Regions from separate parts of the Vibrio gallicus genome, predicted to be linked through region 1. Evidence: predicted binding sites of a transcription regulator. Region 1 holds the regulator's gene; each other region holds the start of a gene.
The links. Region 1 encodes MetJ, which represses methionine synthesis genes. Its sites were predicted from a motif close to TTAGACNTNTANANGTCTAA; they were not measured.
Positions count from the first base shown of each region.

Region 2: the regulator MetJ is predicted to act here: its motif matches at 3,178-3,197, upstream of metE (5-methyltetrahydropteroyltriglutamate--homocysteine S-methyltransferase).
Region 3: the regulator MetJ is predicted to act here: its motif matches at 3,717-3,736, upstream of metH (methionine synthase).

Region 1 covers NZ_AP024871.1:149,704-156,564, forward strand. Annotated here, with positions in the region: gene priA (primosomal protein N') at 1-1,306, opposite strand, end outside; gene rpmE (50S ribosomal protein L31) at 1,549-1,767, shown strand; gene OCU28_RS00725 (malic enzyme-like NAD(P)-binding protein) at 1,937-3,202, shown strand; gene metJ (met regulon transcriptional regulator MetJ) at 3,252-3,569, opposite strand; gene OCU28_RS00735 (O-succinylhomoserine (thiol)-lyase) at 3,751-4,920, shown strand; gene OCU28_RS00740 (bifunctional aspartate kinase/homoserine dehydrogenase II) at 4,917-6,861, shown strand, end outside.
Region 2 covers NZ_AP024871.1:915,592-922,452, forward strand. Annotated here, with positions in the region: gene OCU28_RS04205 (TadE/TadG family type IV pilus assembly protein) at 1-515, opposite strand, end outside; gene metE (5-methyltetrahydropteroyltriglutamate--homocysteine S-methyltransferase) at 786-3,050, opposite strand; gene OCU28_RS04215 (LysR substrate-binding domain-containing protein) at 3,237-4,121, shown strand; gene OCU28_RS04220 (multidrug effflux MFS transporter) at 4,223-5,407, opposite strand; gene OCU28_RS04225 (1,4-dihydroxy-2-naphthoyl-CoA synthase) at 5,622-6,512, opposite strand; gene OCU28_RS04230 (M48 family metalloprotease) at 6,716-6,861, shown strand, end outside.
Region 3 covers NZ_AP024871.1:2,205,611-2,212,471, reverse strand. Annotated here, with positions in the region: rRNA gene OCU28_RS10315 (23S ribosomal RNA) at 1-576, shown strand, start outside; rRNA gene rrf (5S ribosomal RNA) at 713-828, shown strand; tRNA gene OCU28_RS10305 (tRNA-Asp) at 919-995, shown strand; gene metA (homoserine O-acetyltransferase MetA) at 1,347-2,288, shown strand; gene OCU28_RS10295 (cation:proton antiporter) at 2,330-3,613, opposite strand; gene metH (methionine synthase) at 3,788-6,861, shown strand, end outside.

The DNA of each region.
Region 1 (6,861 bases):
ACATCATTGCTGGAGAAAATCCACGACGATTAAGAAATAGCAGAACTTGGTTTCCCTGCTCTAAATGTTGACGCATCTTTGCAAGCAAAGGTGCGCTCAAGCCACTTTCTAAATGCAGCCCTTTTACATCAATAGCGAAATTACGAGTCGGCTGTGCTCCTCCTGCTCGATGCGTCAATTCTAAATGTAAGTATTTACCGGATTGGGCATTGGCCAGTGTTTCTAAAGAAGGGGTAGCGGAGCCGAGTACTACAGGAACTTGCTCATGATGAGCTCTAAGGATCGCCATGTCTCTTGCATGGTATCGCCAGCTATCTTGTTGCTTATAAGAGGTGTCGTGTTCTTCGTCTACAATGATAATCCCGAGGTCGGCGAACGGGGTCATTAAGGCTGAACGTGTACCAATTAATATACCGCATTCCCCAGACTTGGTTTCTAGCCAAGCATTCAAGCGCTCTGTTTCGTTGAGCCCGGAGTGGATGGTAGTAACATTGACCTTGAAGCGTCGCTTAAAACGGTTGATGGTTTGAGGGGTTAAGCCTATCTCTGGTACTAATACTAATGCCTGCTTTCCTTTTTCTAGAACCGCTTCAATCAGCTGTAAGTAAACCTCAGTTTTACCTGAACCAGTAACACCATCAAGAAGGGCGCACTCATAACCTTCTACATGATTTAAGGTGACAACAGCTAGCATTTGCTCATGATTAAGCTGACGTTTATCTGATTCATCAACCAGTTGGCTTGGCCACTCTTGCGGTGTATTGATCTGTTCTTTGTCTACAATCCACCCTTTTTCGGTGAGTGTTTTTAGAGCGGAAGGAGAGACATCTAGTTCTAATAATTGTTGATGGGTTAATGGACCCGCCTCTAAAGCATGCATTATTTTGGCTTGTTGTATCGCTCGGCCAAAACCTTGCATTAATTGGTTTTTACCACTATCAGTTAATTGCCACCAACGTATTGCTTGTTTGCATGCAGGCTTTCCTTTACGTAAAGCCCCGGGCATAACGTTATTAAATGTCTCTCCGATTGGGGCTTGATAAAACTGGCTACCCCATAGAATGAGTTTATATAGGGTATCAGGCCATAAAGGCTCATGATCGAGCAGTGTCGTCAATGGCTTGAGCTTGTTGACATCATATTCGGATTGATGGGATAGCCCGGTAACAATACCCAGTAGTTTTTTGGGCCCAAATGGTACCCAAACCCTTGCTCCTATAACCGGAAATAGATGTCCTGGAATGAGATATTCAAACTCTCTATCTAAGGGGACCGGTAAGGCAACTTTGGCTATGGTTGGGCGCATTATGTACTCTAGCTTGAAATGTGATGCTTGCGTATAGAGGAAGCCTATCAAAAATCACGTCTATTAGGGGTGTTTCAAACAAAAATGGCCAAAAAAAACACAAACAGGTTGATAATAGATGCAGGGTTCATTAGTATATTGCGCCTTGAAGATGCTGATAGTCTCAGTGTCACTATTTAAAACTACGTGTGGTGTCTAGCATAGAACTAGATGGCGATGCGGCCTATATATGAGGTTTTCCCATGAAAACAGGTATCCATCCTGAATACAAAGCTGTAACAGCAACTTGCTCTTGCGGCAACACTTTTGAGTTCAATACAACTCTAGGTAAAGATTCTATCCACCTTGACGTGTGTGACAAATGTCACCCATTCTACACTGGTAAGCAACGTATCGTTGATACTGGCGGCCGTGTAGATCGCTTCAACAAGCGTTTCGGTGCTCTATCTTCTAAGAAATAATCTTAGTTGCTAGAAAAAAAAGGTCGCATTTGCGGCCTTTTTTCGTTTTTGTCTGGTCATAAATAGAAAGTATTAAGTAGACTCTAAGGTATATGAACTTTCGCCATGCAATCTAAGCGGAATCTTCATACCTCTAGTTAGTCGTCGATTTCAAAAGGATTTCTTTTCTATGCCAGATGAACCTACCGCGGATGATTTTCGCCAACAAGCCCTCAATTATCATGAATTCCCTAAGCCCGGTAAAATTGGTGTAGAGCTCACCACAGCAGCTGAAACGGCTGTGGACCTCTCGCTCGCTTATAGCCCCGGAGTTGCAGAGCCAGTACGTGAAATAGCTCAAAATATCGACAGTGTGTATAGGTACACAGCCAAAGGCAATATGGTAGCCGTTATCTCTAATGGTACCGCTATCTTAGGTTTGGGTAATTTAGGCCCAATGGCGTCAAAGCCGGTTATGGAAGGTAAGTCTCTATTATTTAAACGATTTGCAGGGCTAGATTCTATTGATATACAGGTCAAGCACCGCACCATAGATGAGTTTGTTGATACGGTAACAGCCATTGCTGATACCTTTGGTGGTATCAATCTAGAAGATATTAAAGCACCAGACTGCTTTGAAATTGAGCGTCGCTTGATTGAGAACTGTGATATTCCGGTATTCCATGATGATCAGCATGGAACTGCGATAGTCACGGCAGCAGGAATGTTAAATGCGATTGAGCTGCAAGGAAAACAGCTTTGCGATTCGACCATTGTTTGCTTAGGGGCTGGTGCTGCGGCAGTTGCCTGTATGGAGCTGTTGATAAAATGCGGTGCGTTGCGAGAGAAGATTTATATGCTCGACCGCAAAGGGGTTATCCATACACGCCGCGATGACCTTAATGAATATAAGCAGTTGTTTGCCAGTAATACAGACAAGCGTACCTTAGAAGACGTTATCGAAGGTGCCGACTTATTTCTAGGGGTATCAGGTCCTGATCTACTCTCTGCTGAAGCACTAGCTTTGATGGGAGACAAACCCGTGGTTTTTGCGTGCTCTAATCCAGACCCTGAAATCCAACCACAGATAGCACATCAAGTGCGTGATGATTTGATTATGGGAACTGGACGCTCTGATTATCCCAATCAGGTCAACAATGTGATCTGTTTTCCGTTTATTTTTCGCGGGGCGTTAGATGTTAGAGCCAGCGAAATAAATATTGAAATGAAACTGGCTGCGGTAGAGGCGATTCGTCAACTGGCAAAAGAGCCCGTCCCGAAATCGGTGTTGCAGGCTGCAGGAGTTGATTCTCTAGAGTTTGGTTCAGGTTACATCATTCCAAAACCAATGGACCCGCGCTTACTACCACGTATTGCAACGGCTGTTGCAACCGCAGCGATAGAGTCTGGTGTGGCAAGAATCGAACTACCCGATAATTACATGCAATCGCAATGAGTTATCAGTGAGCTAAAGACATCCTCGGGTATGAGGGTGTCTTTAAATATTATTCATCAAATGTTTCTAGTTCAATACCTAGCTCGGTCATAATTTGTTTGGCTTCAGTTGGGATCTCATCGGGACAATCCTTTCTTAAATCTTCATCGGTAGGCAGCGGTTGACCGGTATAAGCATGTAAAAAAGCTTCGCACAATAGCTCACTATTGGTTGCGTGACGTAAGTTATTAATTTGGCGTCGCGTTCTTTCATCGGTCAAAATCTTTAGTACCTTAAGGGGAATAGATACCGTAATCTTTTTAACTTGGGTGCTTTTTTTGCCGTGCTCTGCATAAGGGCTAATGTACTCGCCGTTCCAATCTGCCATGGAAAACCTATATTTACCGATTAAGGGATACTGATAACATGATTTTAGCGATGTTTACTGCTACAAGTAAAGGCATTTAGACGTCTAGATGTGTTGAAGTCCGATAATAGGAAAGGTAATCTATAGGAATATAAGTGATTGGTATCCAGATTCGCCACTCATTGTCAAAGGAAGGCTTAAAATGAGCAGTAAACATAAACCATCAACAATCGCAGTTCGTACTGGTATCGAGTCTGATACACAGCATCATGCCGTTGTTCCTCCGATTTATTTATCAACCAATTATGGTTTTCCGTCATTTGGCGATGTACCGACATACGACTATACCCGTTCAGGTAACCCTAACCGTAACCTATTAGAAACGGCTTTATTTGAATTGGAGTCTGGGAAAGGTGCGGTTGTTACCAATTGTGGAACCTCGGCATTGAATCTTTGGGTTTCAACATTTTTAGGCCCAGATGATTTAATCGTTGCTCCCCACGATTGTTACGGTGGGACCTATCGTTTATTTAATACCCGCTCATTAAAGGGTGATTTTAAGGTTGAGTTTGTTGATCAATCTGATGACACTGCGTTCTCTCAAGCTCTGGCTAAAAAGCCAAAGCTTATCTTATTAGAGACTCCTTCTAATCCATTGGTTAGGGTGGTTGATATTGCTAAGGTTTGTGAGCAAGCTAAAGCGATTGGTGCACTTGTCGCAGTCGATAACACCTTCCTAACTCCAATATTCCAAAAGCCTTTAGAACTTGGGGCTGATTTTGTTATCCACTCCACCACCAAATTTATTAATGGCCATTCTGATGTTATTGGCGGTGTAGTTATTACCAAAGATGAGCAGCATGCTGATGAATTAAGCTGGTGGGGTAATTGCATCGGTGCTACCGGCACGCCTTTTGATAGCTATATGACACTACGTGGTATCCGTACTTTAGGTCCGCGTATGCGTGCTCACGAAGAAAGTTCGCAGCAGATTCTTGAGTACCTAAAAGCACAATCACGAGTGAAAACTATCTACCATCCGAGTCTACCGCAGCACCCTGGGCATGATATCGCCAAGCGTCAGCAGACTGGGTTTGGCAGTATGTTGAGCTTTGAGTTTGATGGCAGCATGGATGAACTGAAGGTGTTTGTGAGTGGCTTAACCCTATTCTCATTAGCTGAATCGTTAGGTGGTGTAGAGAGTTTGATTTGTCATCCAGCGACTATGACCCACCGCGCTATGGGAGAGGAAGCACTGGCTGAAGCTGGTATCTCTCACTTTTTATTACGTCTTTCTGTAGGTCTTGAGGATGCAGGGGATTTGATTGCTGATTTAGAACAAGCGTTTTCATTGCTAGAGGTGCAACAATGAGCCAGATTCAACTCCATAAATTTGGTGGAAGTAGCCTAGCAAACGCAGAGTGTTTTCGTCGGGTTGTTAATATCCTAAGAGCACACTCCGGAGCATCTGATCTTACGGTTGTTTCTGCTGCGGGTTCAACTACCAATAATTTACTGAAATGGTTAGCGGCGCTAGATAAAGATGGGCGCATCGCTCATGAGGTACTGTTGGAGCTTCGAGCCTATCAGAATGCCCTTATTAGTGAATTACTTCCGCCAACTTTGGCACAGCCTTTACAGCAGGCACTAAATGCTGAGATTTCTGGTATTGGCGCTCTTAATGCCCCGTTATCTGAGCCGCAAAAGGCCGCAGTTTTAGGGCATGGAGAGGTATGGTCATCTCGCTTGTTGTCTGCATTACTAAATCACGAGCAGATGCCGGCTATTGCTCTCGATTCACGCGATTTTCTGCGTGCTGAAATCGGGACGCAACCTGAAATAGACCGCAATCTTTCGTGGCCTCTGATTAAAGCGACATTAGCACAGCACCCTCATTGCCGTAAGGTAATCACCGGGTTTATGGCTCAAAACCAGCAAGGAGAAACGGTTCTTCTTGGTCGCAATGGTTCGGACTATTCAGCGACCATCATTGGTGCTTTGGCCGAGGTTGAAAAAGTAACCATCTGGAGCGATGTAGCGGGTGTGTACAGTGCTGATCCCCGCATTGTAAGTGATGCGTGTTTATTGCCACTTTTACGCTTAGATGAAGCCAGCGAGCTTGCTCGTTTAGCCGCACCGGTACTGCATAGTCGTACATTGCAGCCTGTTGCTCAAAGTACTATGGATCTTGAGCTACGTTGTAGTCATCAACCTGAGTCTGGCTCCACCCGTATTGAGCGCGTTCTTGCCTCTGGTCGAGGTGCTAAAATCGTAACGTCATTGGATGATGTTCATCTAATTGAGCTGACAGATTCTCATTCCCATGATTTTGAGGCATTGGAGCCGAAAGTGCTTAACGTGCTAAATAAGGCACAGCTTGCACCATTGGCTTATGAATGCGATTCCGATGCTCGCTGTGTACGCTTGGCTTATACTGGCGAACTGCTTCCCGGTGCAGTTGAGTGTATTGAAAGTGCCTCTTTGGAGGTGGGTTTAGAGGTGAAATCTGGATTCTCGCTGGTGGCGGCAGTCGGTGCTGGTGTGACTAACAATGCCAATCATTGCTTTGGTTTTTATCAGCAGCTTAAAAATACCGCTGTTGAATTCATGTTTGAAACAGAGAGCGAGCTCAGCCTTATTGCTATTTTGCGTAAAGCGCATGCTCCAGTGCTTTTGCAATCGCTACATACGCAACTGTTCCAGGCTCAAAAGCGAATCGGATTGGTGTTGTGTGGTAAAGGTAATATTGGTTCCAACTGGGTTGAGTTATTTGCACAGCAGAAGGATTCCTTAGAGAAGCGTCATAGCATGAGTTTTGACTTGATCGCCGTTGTGGCAAGTAATTGTTATTGGTTTGATGAGCAGGGTATCAATGCCAATGTGGTTAATGCTCGCTTCAAAGATGAAGCATTAACCAATCAAGAGGATTGGTTAGAAAAAGTAAGCAGACAAACGCAGTATGATGAAATCGTCATTATTGATGTTACCGCTAGCCAGCAGGTTTCTGACCGTTATCTTGAATTTGCAGAGCGTGGACTGCATGTTATATCAGCAAATAAGCTAGCAGGCTCTGCCAATAGTCAGTTCTATTATCAGGTGCAAGACTTGTTTGCCAAAACCGGCCGTCATTGGCTGTACAATGCAACAGTAGGTGCGGGGTTACCGGTAAACCATACTGTGCGAGACCTGCGAGAGAGTGGTGATGAGATTGTGGCTTTAGCCGGTATATTCTCAGGCACTTTGTCATGGTTATTTCAGCAGTACGATGGTGCGGTTCCATTCAGCGAGTTGGTGGACTTAGCTTGGCAACAAG
Region 2 (6,861 bases), 770 kb from region 1:
AATGCTTCGTTTTTCATTGCGGTACTGACGGTGAATTGATACTTACCGTCACTAAGAATTGGATAGATAATGGGACTAAAAGTTGGCCATTCGCAATCAATATGGATGGCAACGGTTTCGCCTGCTCCGCCAAAGGTTGCAGTCACGTCATTACCATTGGAATCTTCAGCGCGAACGCCATTAAGCTTAACTACCTTAGTTAATAGTCCGTCAGATTCTTGAGATATTTTCTCTAAGATAGCGAGCGCTCTTTCTTGACCGTCGTTGTCTTCATCTGGGTCAAGGTCAGCCCGTCCAGTAACTGCGTATCTAGCACCTTCACGAACTGCGTGCTGCATGGTCAGCTTTACATAGCCATATAGAGCAAAATCTATGATAGTGAATAGAAGACTAAACAATAAGGTTGCGACAATAGAGAACTCTATCAATGAGGCACCACGAATCGACCTAAAGCCAAATCGTCGCGGAGGTCGCGGTTGTATTCTTGCCGTTTTTTTATTAGCTAAAGCATCCATTGCACCCAGCCTTTATTTTTTACATAGCCAATTTACACCTCATTTAAAGAGGATATATTAGGTATATAAGTGGATACTATGCCTGTCAAAGGTTAAAAAACGCACAATTATAGTGCGTTTGTGAATGTTTTTAAAAATCATGCGGTTATTTATGCGCCTGTAAAATGTGAGTGTTACCTAAATGTGATCTTTTACGAATGAGTGTCATTTGTATTGTGTGTCAACCACAAAGCGAGAAAATCTAGCGTCGCTTTATGGTTGATAGCATGATTACTTGGTGAGGCTCACTCTTAGGTTTTTAGTTGCGGTAACCATATTATGTAGTGCAATTTGGGTTTCTTCCCACGCTCTAGTCTTAAGTCCGCAATCAGGGTTGATCCACAATCTTTCTAGCGGAATAAGCTGAGTTGCCGCTGTTATCAATTGTTCGATTTGGTGGATACTTGGAATTGCAGGGGAGTGAATATCATACACGCCAGGCCCAATATCATTAGGGTAATCAAATGACTCAAAGGCTTGTAGAAGTGCCATTTGTGAGCGAGCCGTTTCGATGGTAATTACATCTGCATCGAGTTGAGCTACCGCATCAATAATCTCATTGAATTCGCTATAACACATATGGGTGTGAATTTGAGTTTCTGGTCGCGCGGAGGCAGCTGAGATCTTAAATGCCTCAACAGCCCAATCCAAGTATGCTTTATAGTCGGTACGCTTTAATGGCAAACCTTCGCGTATCGCAGGTTCGTCTATTTGGATGATATTGATGCCCGCATTTTGGAGATCGGACACCTCATCTTGTAGTGCTAACGCTATCTGTTTCGCGATTTGTTCACGAGTGATGTCTTCTCTCGGGAAGGTCCAACCAAGAATAGTTACCGGTCCTGTGAGCATGCCCTTCATCGGTTTGTTAGTTAGAGATTGTGCATAGCTAGACCATTCGACAGTTATCGGGTGTGGGCGGCTAATGTCTGATACGACGATTGCAGGTTTAACGCAGCGTGAACCATAGCTTTGAACCCATCCAAACTCAGTAGTTTGAAAGCCATTTAGATGCTCGGTGAAGTATTCTACCATGTCATTGCGCTCTGCTTCGCCATGTACCAGTACATCGAGTCCAAGTTGTTCCTGTTTTTGCACACAGGCTTTGATCTGGTGTTTTAGGTGGGCTTGATATTGAAGTTGATCCACCTCACCACGTTTAAATTGCGCCCGTACGTTGCGGATATCTCCCGTTTGTGGAAATGAACCTATGGTTGTGGTTGGCAATAACGGAAGGTTAAGCTTTTGTTGTTGAGCTCGAATGCGCTGTGAAAAGGGCAGTGCGCGCTCACTACTGGCAGCGGTTAGAAGTTGTAGACGGTGCTGAACCTTGTTATCAATAACCCCATAATTGTGTTTACGCTCGTGGATAGGTTTGCTGTGTTGCGCACACCAATCTATGGCTGATTTATCGCCATTCAATGCCAAGCTCAGGGTAGCAACTTCTTCAACCTTTTGTTTTGCAAAGGCGAACCACTGAGGGTTGGCTATCTTTTTCTCCGATTCGAGATCAACAGGGGTATGTAGCAGCGAACAAGAAGAGCCTATCCATAGGTTTTGCTTACGTGCTTTAGCAATCGGGGCAAGGGTGTGAAACCAATGACTGAGATCAGAGCGCCACACATTACGTCCGTTTATCACACCCAGTGATAATACCCATTGTGACGGGATACTTGATGCAATAGTTTCTAGCTGTGAGGGGCCAGTCGTGAGATCGAGGTGAATACCGTCAATAGGTAATTTTTGTATGGTAGAGAATGACTGTTCAATAGAGTCGAAATAGGTGGTAAGTAGTAGCTTGGCATGCCCTTGTAGGGCGTTATAAGCGGTTTCGAATGCCTCAAGCCAGTTGCTAGGTAGCTGCAGGGCAAGGATAGGTTCATCAATCTGCACCCACTCTACATCAAGGTCTGCTAAGCGTTGGAGTATCTGCTGGTAGGTTTCGAGAAGCTGCGGCAGAAGTGATAATTGTTCAAAGCCTTCATCAATCGATTTTCCAAGGTAAAGGTAGCTAACAGGCCCAAGAAGATTGACCTTAATTTTACGGTTTAACTGCTTCGCCTCTGTAACCTCATCAAATAGCTGCTGCCAGCTTATTTCAAAGGTGTCAGATTTAGAAAACTCAGGCACAAGATAATGGTAGTTGGTGTTGAACCACTTAGTCATGTCTTGTGCATGCCCACATTCACACTCGGTATTGCCGCGTGCAATCTTGAACAGAGTGTCATGGCTAACGCCATGTTTGCGATGACGTTGTGGAAGATGACCGAGTAGTAGACTGGTTCCGAGTACATGGTCATACCATGCAAAGTCGCCGACGGTGATGTAGTCGAGCCCTGCGTCAATTTGTGTTTGCCAGTTCTGATGTCGTAGGCTTTTGCCCATTTCTAGTAACGAGTCTAGTGTGCCCTTGCCGTTCCAGTATGCTTCTAAAGCGAATTTAAGTTCACGCTGCGTGCCAATTCTTGGGTAGCCTAAAATATGTGCTTGTGTCATGTATCCATACTCTTAATTGCGGGTGTGTAACTATCTTGCGTTGAACCGTGGCCACTTAACAATTGCAACCTATTCATAACGAATATGAGCTATTTTCATGTGAAATAGAGTGGACACAAAGATTATTATGGACGTCTAGACGTTTATGTGACTAAATGTATTTAGATTGAATATTTAAGGACAGGTATGATTGAGCTAAAGCACCTACGTACGATGCGTGCACTCAAGCAGTTTGGCACTTTGAGTGCTTGCGCGGAAAGTTTGCATATTACCCAATCAGCGGTTTCTCATCAGGTGAAGGAGCTAGAGGTACGTATTGGTGCGCCATTATTTTATCGCAAAACTAAGCCACTGCGCTTTACCCGAGAGGGTCAGCAGTTGGTTGAGTTAGCGCATGAAGTGCTGCCTAGAATTCATGAAGTTGAACTTTCTCTGCGACAACCATCAACGGTAGATAGCTTTACTTTGGCTATTGATTGTCATTCATGCTTTCAATGGTTACTGCCAACAGTGAAAGCGTTTCAAGGTGACTACCCAAGCTTGAATGTTGACCTTGAATCTGGCTTTCATCAGCAGCCTCTTGAGCGATTGTTGGCAGGTGAAATCGATCTTATGATTACCTCTGATGTTGAATTGCGTAGTGATCTACACTTTTGGCCACTGTTTAATTACGAGCTGCAGATGGTCTTTGCCAAAGAGCATGAGTTTGCTGGCCGTGATTATATCGAACCGAGTGATCTAGAGCTGCAAACGCTATTAACTTATCCCGTAGAAAAACAGCGTATGGATGTTTATAACTTGTTTCTGCGGCCTGCGTACTGTGAACCAAAGAAATGGAAGCGAGTGGATAATACGGCGACGTTATTGCAAATGGTTTCTGGTGGATTTGGTGTGGCAGCATTGCCTGATTGGGCGGTGCGCACCTTTGAGAATCAGTCCTTGATTGCCACCTGTAGGGTAGGTAAAAAAGGGATTCAGCGTCATTCTTATGCTGCGGTAAGGGTGGCAGATAAAGAGCAATCTCATATCACTGATTTTATCGAACGTGTAAAACAGCAACACAAAAGCTGATGATATACGCGCGGTTGATAGCTGCGCATTGTGCTCTGCATACGATACGTAACTTCGGATCTTAACGCTACGCTATAAGGACCTCAAATTAAAGAGGGAAGCTAGTGTTGCGGTACAGGGCTGTTAAAGCCGCGGATTATATTAAGGCGTGTAATTATAGCAAATACCCCAATTACTATTCCGAGTTGCCAGATATGGCTTAGCCCCAACTGCATTAAAGCCATGCTCACTAATGAAGATACGACCATTTGACCTCCTCCTTGTAGCGCTGCCGCTGCGCCTGCACGGGATTGATACGGTTGCATCACCTGAGCTTGAGCACATGGCATAGCTAAACCGTTCCCTAGCACTAGAAGCAGTTGTCCAAGCATTAACCATAACGGTTGAACCGGGCAACATATTAGCCATAGAGCTGAGCATATGTGTAATATTGGGGCAATTTTGAGGGTACGCTCGATACCAATTTTTTTGCGGAGTTTATTGCTCAGCGATGTGCCTATAAACATGCCAATAGCCGGAATTAGTGCCCACAGCGCATATTGGTCAGAGGACATGCCTATCTGATTCTGCATCACAAATGGCATCAGAGAAATAGTCGTGATAATTAGGCTAAAGTTCAGCCATGAGATGCTAGAAAAGCTGATGAAGTATCTTGTGGTAATGAGTTCTTTGTATTGCTTAGCCATTGCTTTTGGAGAGAGCAAGGGCTTTTTATTATGCATAGTCTCTTCAAATTTGAGTGCAAGCCCAATCCAGGCTACTGATACGTAGCAAAGTAGAGAAATAAACACCATTCCCCAACCAAAATAATGGTTAATAAAGCCACCAATTACTGGGGCGAGAAGCGGTGTGATTGAGGCCGCCATCGCGATATAAGAAAGGGCTGTAGGAAGCTCTGAGCCACTATAGCTATCTCTTGTTGATGCACGCGCAAGTACAGCGCAGCACCCGGTGCCGAGTCCTTGTAAGAAGCGACCAAATACCATCGCAGGGAATGAATCACGAGCTATTAAAATAGCGATTAATCCTAAGATGGCGATCAATAAGCCGCTAAGCAGCACTTTTTTTCGGCCAAGGGCATCAGAAATTGGGCCATAGAGGAATTGTGACGGTCCAAAACCGAGCAAATAAACACTGACGAGTAGCTGTGCTTGGTCAAGAGAGATCGAAAAATCTTTGGCAATCCATGGCAAGGATGGGAACACTAATCCCATACTGAGTTGACCTATACTTATGATCAAACAAGCCAATAAAATAGGGCGTTTACGAAAGGTATTTGTTTTCAATTAAAGTGCTTAAAAAACTGGTCAGAGGGATATTATGCATGAAAAGCTAATGCTTAGCGATGTGGTTTGCGTATATGAAGATAATCTGCATTTTTTATTGTGTAACGCATGAGTGGAGAGCGGCAACGTCTCAAAGAGTTATCTATATTCGTTGCCGCTTTTTCAGCCCACATATTGCTGTTAGGGGTTAACTAATAGCAATATTGGAGAGTATCTAGTAATGCCAAGGAAACTTACCAAACTCTTTTGGACGTTTCTCTAGAAATGCATCGCGTCCCTCTTGGGCTTCATCGGTGCCGTAGGCTAGACGCGTAGCTTCACCTGCAAATAGCTGTTGCCCAACCAATCCATCATCAGGCAGGTTAAAGCCATACTTGAGCATACGCATTGCAGTTGGGGATTTGCTGTTTATCTCTTTACCCCAACGCAGGGCCTCGTTTTCAAGTTCGACGTGGTCTACAACCTTGTTGACCATACCCATATCAAATGCTTCTTGTGCAGAGTAATCAAAGCCACAGAAGAAGATTTCACGAGCGCGTTTTTGACCAATCATTTTAGCTAGATATGCAGAGCCATAACCTGAGTCGAACGAGGCAACATCTGGGTCCGTTTGTTTAAATACGGCGTGTTCTTTCGAGGCTAGAGTAAGGTCGCAAACGACATGTAAGCTGTGACCACCACCAACGGCCCAACCAGGAACAACGGCGATAACGACTTTCGGCATAAAGCGGATTAGCCTTTGAACCTCAAGAATATGCAGGCGCCCCATACGTGCGACATCGGCAACGTTCTCGCCTTCGCCTTCATATTTGTAGCCATCTTTGCCACGGATACGTTGGTCACCACCTGACGAAAATGACCATTGTCCCTTTTTAGACGGTCCATTCCCAGTTAACAGGACACACCCAACATCAGACCACTGGCGAGCATGGTCTAAGGCTGTGAAAAGTTCATCCACAGTTTTAGGGCGAAAGGCATTAAGGCAATCTGGGCGATCAAACGCAATGCGGACTGTCCCTTGTTCAATGTGCCTGTGATAGGTGATGTCTTCGAATTCGAAGCCAGGTACAGCTTTCCAAAGTTGAGGATTAAAGATGGAGGTCATTTGGATTTCCTATTGAAATTGTTGCTGTAAGGCTAGGAATTTAGTTCGGTTGAGTCAACCTGAGCTCATGATTTGTATAGTTTTTCTTGTAATTTTATCTAAAAATGGCTGAATTCAATAGAGTGGTATGAAATTGTGTGCTTAACCTAAAGGGTGAGGTAAGATGATTTTAATAGCGCATTTTTATCAAGGACGTAACAAATATGCTAAGCCCTCTTAATATCTATAAACCGGTGCTGATTGTTGGTGCTTCATTCTCGCTAATTTCTTGTGCAGTGAGCACCGATTATGACCGTGAAGTAGGTGCTCAAAATGCTCAGATTGTAGAGCAGCAAATGGGAGTGTACAC
Region 3 (6,861 bases), 470 kb from region 1:
TGGCATAAGCCCGCTTGACTGCGAGAATGACAATTCGAGCAGGTGCGAAAGCAGGTCATAGTGATCCGGTGGTTCTGAATGGAAGGGCCATCGCTCAACGGATAAAAGGTACTCCGGGGATAACAGGCTGATACCGCCCAAGAGTTCATATCGACGGCGGTGTTTGGCACCTCGATGTCGGCTCATCACATCCTGGGGCTGAAGTCGGTCCCAAGGGTATGGCTGTTCGCCATTTAAAGTGGTACGCGAGCTGGGTTTAGAACGTCGTGAGACAGTTCGGTCCCTATCTGCCGTGGGCGTTGGAAGATTGAAGGGGGCTGCTCCTAGTACGAGAGGACCGGAGTGGACGAACCTCTGGTGTTCGGGTTGTCATGCCAATGGCATTGCCCGGTAGCTAAGTTCGGAATCGATAACCGCTGAAAGCATCTAAGCGGGAAGCGAGCCCTGAGATGAGTCTTCCCTGGCACTTTAAGTGTCCTGAAGGGTTGTTCGAGACTAGAACGTTGATAGGCAGGGTGTGTAAGTGCTGCGAGGCATTGAGCTAACCTGTACTAATTGCCCGTGAGGCTTAACCATACAACACCCAAGGGGTTTTGTGGACTCAAAGTAAGAACTTTGAATGTGTGACAATAACTTTTAAATATAGCTTTCCGAATTATTAATTTTTGCTTTTAGCTTTTTTTGAAAAAGCTGAAGACAAATAAGAAATTTGCTTGGCGACCATAGCGCTGTGGACCCACCTGATTCCATGCCGAACTCAGAAGTGAAACACAGTAGCGCCGATGGTAGTGTGGGGTTTCCCCATGTGAGAGTAGGACATCGCCAGGCTTTAATTACGTTTTTAGATTGAATAATCTAGAAACAAAACTAAATAAAGCGACCAACGCTAAGACTTTATTTAGTAAAAGATACCACTGCGGAGTGGTAGTTCAGTTGGTTAGAATACCGGCCTGTCACGCCGGGGGTCGCGGGTTCGAGTCCCGTCCACTCCGCCACTTATTAAAAAACCGATACGAAAGTATCGGTTTTTTTTCGTCTTCATAAAAGTGAACACCGGCATATAAATACGAATGGCAGTTCAGTTGGTTGCTACACCTTTGAAGCGAAGGCATATATTTAAAAGACCGATATGTGAGTATTGACCTTTATGAGGTTTATGATGCCCCAGACCCCCAGTTTCCTATCGAAAATAAATGGTTTAGTTTCAATAATCTACAATAAACCAGTAGTTCAGTGAATCGTTAACGTAACTATAAAATTCAATATCGATCTCGACAGAAAGATTTTAATGCAGTAACCTGAATAATTATACGTATAGACGTCTGGATGTTTAAAGGAGAAGTGTTGTGCCTATCAGAGTCCCTGATCAGTTACCTGCAACTGATATATTACGCGGAGAGAACATTTTTGTTATGTCTGAGTCGCGTGCATCTTCGCAAGAGATCCGCCCGCTAAAAGTTTTGCTGCTGAATCTGATGCCTAAAAAGATAGAAACGGAGACTCAGTTCTTACGCTTATTATCCAATAGTCCATTGCAGGTAGATGTTGAACTGCTACGTATTGATAATCGCCCTAGTAAAAATACACCGACTGAGCATTTGAATACTTTCTACCGTCAGTTTGAATCAATTCAAGGACGAAACTTCGATGGAATGATTATCACAGGTGCTCCCCTTGGATTAGTACAATTTGAAGATGTTATTTATTGGGAGCATCTGCAATCAATTATGAATTGGGCTAAGGACCATGTCACATCAACTCTGTATGTGTGTTGGGCCGCTCAAGCTGGATTGAAGCTTTTATACGGACTACCAAAGCGTACCCGTAAAGAAAAATTATCAGGTGTATACCAGCATTCAATACATGATCAGCATAATCCGTTGCTTAGAGGTTTTGATGATGCCTTTCTAGCGCCTCATTCGCGCTATGCTGACTTTTCTCCTGAATACTTAGGTGAGACTACCGATTTAGATATTCTTGCAACCTCTGAGGCTGCTGGGGTCTATTTGGCATCGACTAAAGATAAACGGAACGTATTTGTAACTGGTCATCCAGAGTATGAGTCACATACATTACATACAGAGTATGTTCGAGACTTAGGTGAAGGGATGGAACCGGATATTCCGGTTAACTATTATCCACAAGATAACCCAGCCAATGTACCTAAAGCGACATGGCGTAGCCACGGTCATTTACTATTTAGTAATTGGCTTAACTATTGTGTCTACCAACAAACACCATACGATTTGGATAAGTTCTCTCAACACGATTTTACGACTGACGAATAAAATAAAGGCGTGCACTTGGCACGCCTTTATTGTTTTTATCGTTATTTATCTTCTTTGGGCTCTAACGTTTTCGCTTTCTCTATCATAGGAGTAATGGTCATTCCTTGAACTAAGATGGAGAACATTACAACGGCATATGTCATCACCATTATCAGTTCTTTCACATCTATATTTTTCTCAGGGATAACCATGATGCCGCTAGGAATAGAAAGTGCCATAGCTAAAGCAAGTCCGCCACGTAATCCACCCCAAGTTAATATTCTAACTGATAAAGGGTTATAAGCTCGGAATCGGTTGAAGGCTATGTATGTTGTCCTGACGCTTAAAAAACGTGAGGTTAATACCAAAGGTACAGCGATTACCATTAACACCCAGTCCTCTTTGTGGAATTCGAATAATAGCATCGACATACCAATCAGTAGGAACAATACACCATTGAGGAACTCATCAATTAATTCCCAGAAGTGGTCGAGGTGTTGATGGCTTTGCTCAGAAAACCCAGCGTTGCGAGTCCAGTTACCAATCATGATACCGGAAACCACCATAGCAAGAGGTCCTGATACACCAATTGTCTCAGCAAATACATAACCGGCGGTAGGTATAGTAAGGGTAAGCAATAGCTCCATTGAGTGGTCATTGGTCGCACTAATTAAGTAGTGGAATATTAACCCCAGTATGAATCCATATAGGATGCCACCAATAGCTTCTTGTAGGAATAAATGAGTAACACTACCGACTGTTGGTGCTTCATTACCAAAAGCAATAGTGAAGATAGTCACAAAAATCACAAGACCAAAACCATCGTTAAATAGTGATTCTCCTTCGATTTGAGTCGATATTCTTTTAGGAGCTTTAAGTTTCTTTACTATAGCCAGAACAGCAATTGGATCGGTTGGAGATATCAAAGCCCCAAATAAAAGGCAGTATATAAGGTCTAGATTTATGCCGATTACCCCACATAGGTAATGCAGTGTGAAGCCGATAAAAAACGTTGAGAAGACGGTAGCACCGAGTGCTAACCCTGTAATTTCCCATTTTTGATCTTTCATGTGTTCAATGTGTATGCCTAAGCCACCGGCAAACAAAAGAAAACCTAAGATCCCTTTTAATAAGAAGTTTTCAAAATCGATTGAAGCAATAGTCTCTGTTGCGACATGGGACAGCTTAAACCAACCAGCCTGGCCCGCGATGATGATAGCTAACGATAATATCATTGCACCGGCAGTGATTGCGATGGTGGTCTGCATCTTACCTATTTTACTATTGATAAAAGCGATTAGTACGGCTCCCGCAGCTAAAAAGCAGAGGGTATTATAGGCTTCCATTTTTTTCTCCAGACATGATAGCTCTTCAGACTTTGCGTCAAAATCACCGATATTTCAAATAAACTATGTTTTCGTTAACCAGTAAATAACATAACTTGAATTTTTAGACGTCTAGAAATCTACTTCTACTGTGGTAGGATGGATATATATGATTTGAGCTGAGCAGGAAGCAGCATGAGAAGCCAGATAGAAGCCCAATTACAGCAACGTATTTTATTGATTGATGGTGGCATGGGCACCATGATTCAAAATCAAAAACTCGAAGAAGCCGATTATCGTGGTGAACGTTTCGCCGATTGGCACTCTGATCTAAAGGGTAATAACGATTTACTGGTACTGACTCAGCCACAGCTGATTAAGCAGATACATTCACAGTATCTAGAAGCTGGCGCAGATATACTTGAAACCAACACCTTCAATGCCACCACTATTGCGATGGCTGATTACGATATGGAGAGCCTAAGCGCAGAGATAAATTTCGCGGCGGCTAAGCTTGCTAAACAAGCAGCGCAAGAGTGGACAGCAAAAACCCCAGAAAAACCACGTTATGTTGCTGGGGTACTTGGCCCGACTAACCGGACCTGCTCAATCTCACCTGACGTAAATGACCCAGGTTTTCGTAATGTCTCTTTTGATGAATTAGTTATTGCATATAAAGAGTCTACACTGGCACTTATTGAAGGTGGTAGTGACCTGATTCTTATCGAAACCGTATTCGATACATTGAATGCCAAAGCGTGTTCATTTGCTGTTGAGAGTGTATTTGATGATCTAGGGTATTCTTTACCCGTTATGATATCCGGTACTATTACCGATGCTTCTGGACGTACCCTTTCTGGGCAAACCACAGAAGCCTTCTATAACTCACTGCGTCATGTAAAACCTATCTCCTTTGGCCTGAACTGCGCTCTTGGTCCAGATGAACTGCGTCAGTATGTTGAAGAGCTGTCGCGCATTTCAGAAAGCTATGTATCTGTTCATCCAAATGCAGGTTTACCGAACGCTTTTGGTGAGTATGACCTTTCAGCTGAAGATATGGCGGAACAAATTGGCGAGTGGGCTAATTCTGGATTTTTAAATCTAGTTGGTGGTTGCTGTGGTACAACGCCCGAGCATATTCAGGCAATGGCAGAAGCTGTCGAGGGAGTATCTCCTCGTTCTTTACCTGAGATTAGCAATGCATGTCGTTTATCAGGCTTAGAGCCGCTGACCATCGAAAAAGAAACCCTGTTTGTTAACGTTGGTGAACGAACCAATGTAACCGGCTCTGCTCGCTTCAAGCGTTTAATCAAAGAAGAGCTTTATGAAGAAGCTCTCGAAGTCGCGAGACAGCAGGTAGAGAATGGTGCTCAAATCATAGATATCAACATGGACGAAGGCATGCTAGATGCCGAAGCCTGTATGGAGCGCTTTTTGAAGCTTTGTGCTTCAGAGCCTGAGATATCTAAGGTGCCTATAATGGTCGATTCTTCCAAATGGGAAGTTATCGAAGCGGGTTTAAAGTGCATCCAAGGTAAGGGCATTGTTAACTCGATCTCTTTAAAAGAGGGTAAAGAAAAGTTTGTAGCACAGGCCAAGCTTATTCGTCGTTATGGCGCGGCGGTTATCGTCATGGCATTTGATGAGGTCGGCCAAGCCGATACTCGGGAGCGTAAACTCGAGATCTGCTCTAATGCTTATCATATCCTTGTTGATGAGGTTGGTTTTCCTGCAGAAGATATCATCTTTGACCCCAATATTTTTGCGGTAGCAACCGGTATTGATGAGCACAATAACTATGCCGTGGACTTTATTGAGGCGGTTGCTGATATTAAACGAGAATTGCCCCACGCTATGATTTCTGGCGGCGTTTCTAATGTTTCGTTCTCATTTCGTGGTAACAACTATGTGCGTGAAGCTATTCATGCCGTTTTCCTATACCACTGCTTTAAAAATGGGATGGATATGGGGATTGTTAATGCAGGCCAACTTGAGGTCTATGACAATGTCCCTGAGAAGTTGCGTATTGCGGTAGAAGATGTCGTGCTTAACCGCCATTCTGACGCCACAGAGAACCTGTTAGAAGTTGCGGAAGCGTACCGTGAAAACAGTGTTGGCGGCCAAGAAGACAGGTCAGCACAAGAATGGCGCACATGGCCGGTAACAAAACGCTTAGAGCATGCGCTAGTTAAAGGGATCACCGAGTTTATTATCGAAGATACCGAAGAAGCACGACAGCAGGCAACGAAACCATTGGAGGTGATTGAAGGTCCTTTGATGGATGGGATGAATGTTGTTGGTGATTTATTTGGTGAAGGTAAAATGTTCCTACCCCAAGTAGTGAAATCTGCTCGGGTTATGAAGCAAGCTGTAGGGCACCTTGAACCCTATATTAATTCTGATAAGCAGGTTGGACGAACCAATGGCAAGATCTTACTTGCTACAGTAAAAGGCGATGTACACGATATCGGAAAAAACATTGTAGGGGTTGTGTTGCAATGTAATAACTATGAGATTATCGATCTTGGTGTCATGGTGTCTTGTGACAAGATCCTTAAAGTAGCAAAAGAAGAGAACGTAGATATTGTTGGTCTATCAGGTCTAATTACGCCTTCTTTGGACGAAATGGTGCATGTAGCTAAAGAGATGGAGCGTCTCGGTTTTGATTTACCTCTAATGATTGGGGGAGCAACAACCTCTAAAGCTCATACCGCAGTTAAAATTGAACAGAATTATTCTAATCCCGTGGTATATGTAAACAATGCATCGCGCGCCGTAGGGGTATGTACCTCACTGTTGTCTGATGAGCTCAAGGGCAATTTTGTAGAGAAACTAAACCTAGATTATGAACGAGTGCGTGAACAGCATGCTCGTAAGCGCCCCAAAAGTAAGCCTATCACCCTAGAGAAAGCACGTGAGAATCGAGTTGCTATTGATTGGGCTACTTATACTCCGCCTCGCCCGCAGACTCTAGAACCGATAATAATAAAGGATATGGATATATCCATACTTCGCCAATATATCGATTGGACACCATTTTTTATGACTTGGACTCTGATGGGTAAATACCCTGCAATTTTAGAGCATGAAGAGGTTGGTGAAGAAGCGAAAAGATTATATCAAGATGCTAACGATTTATTAGATAAGGTAGAATCTGAAGGTATCATCAAAGCCAATGGTATGTGCCAGCTTTTTCCTGCCAATAGTCATGGTGATGATATAGAGGTTTATCGCGATGAATCCCGTACTGAGGTGATAAAAACGCTACA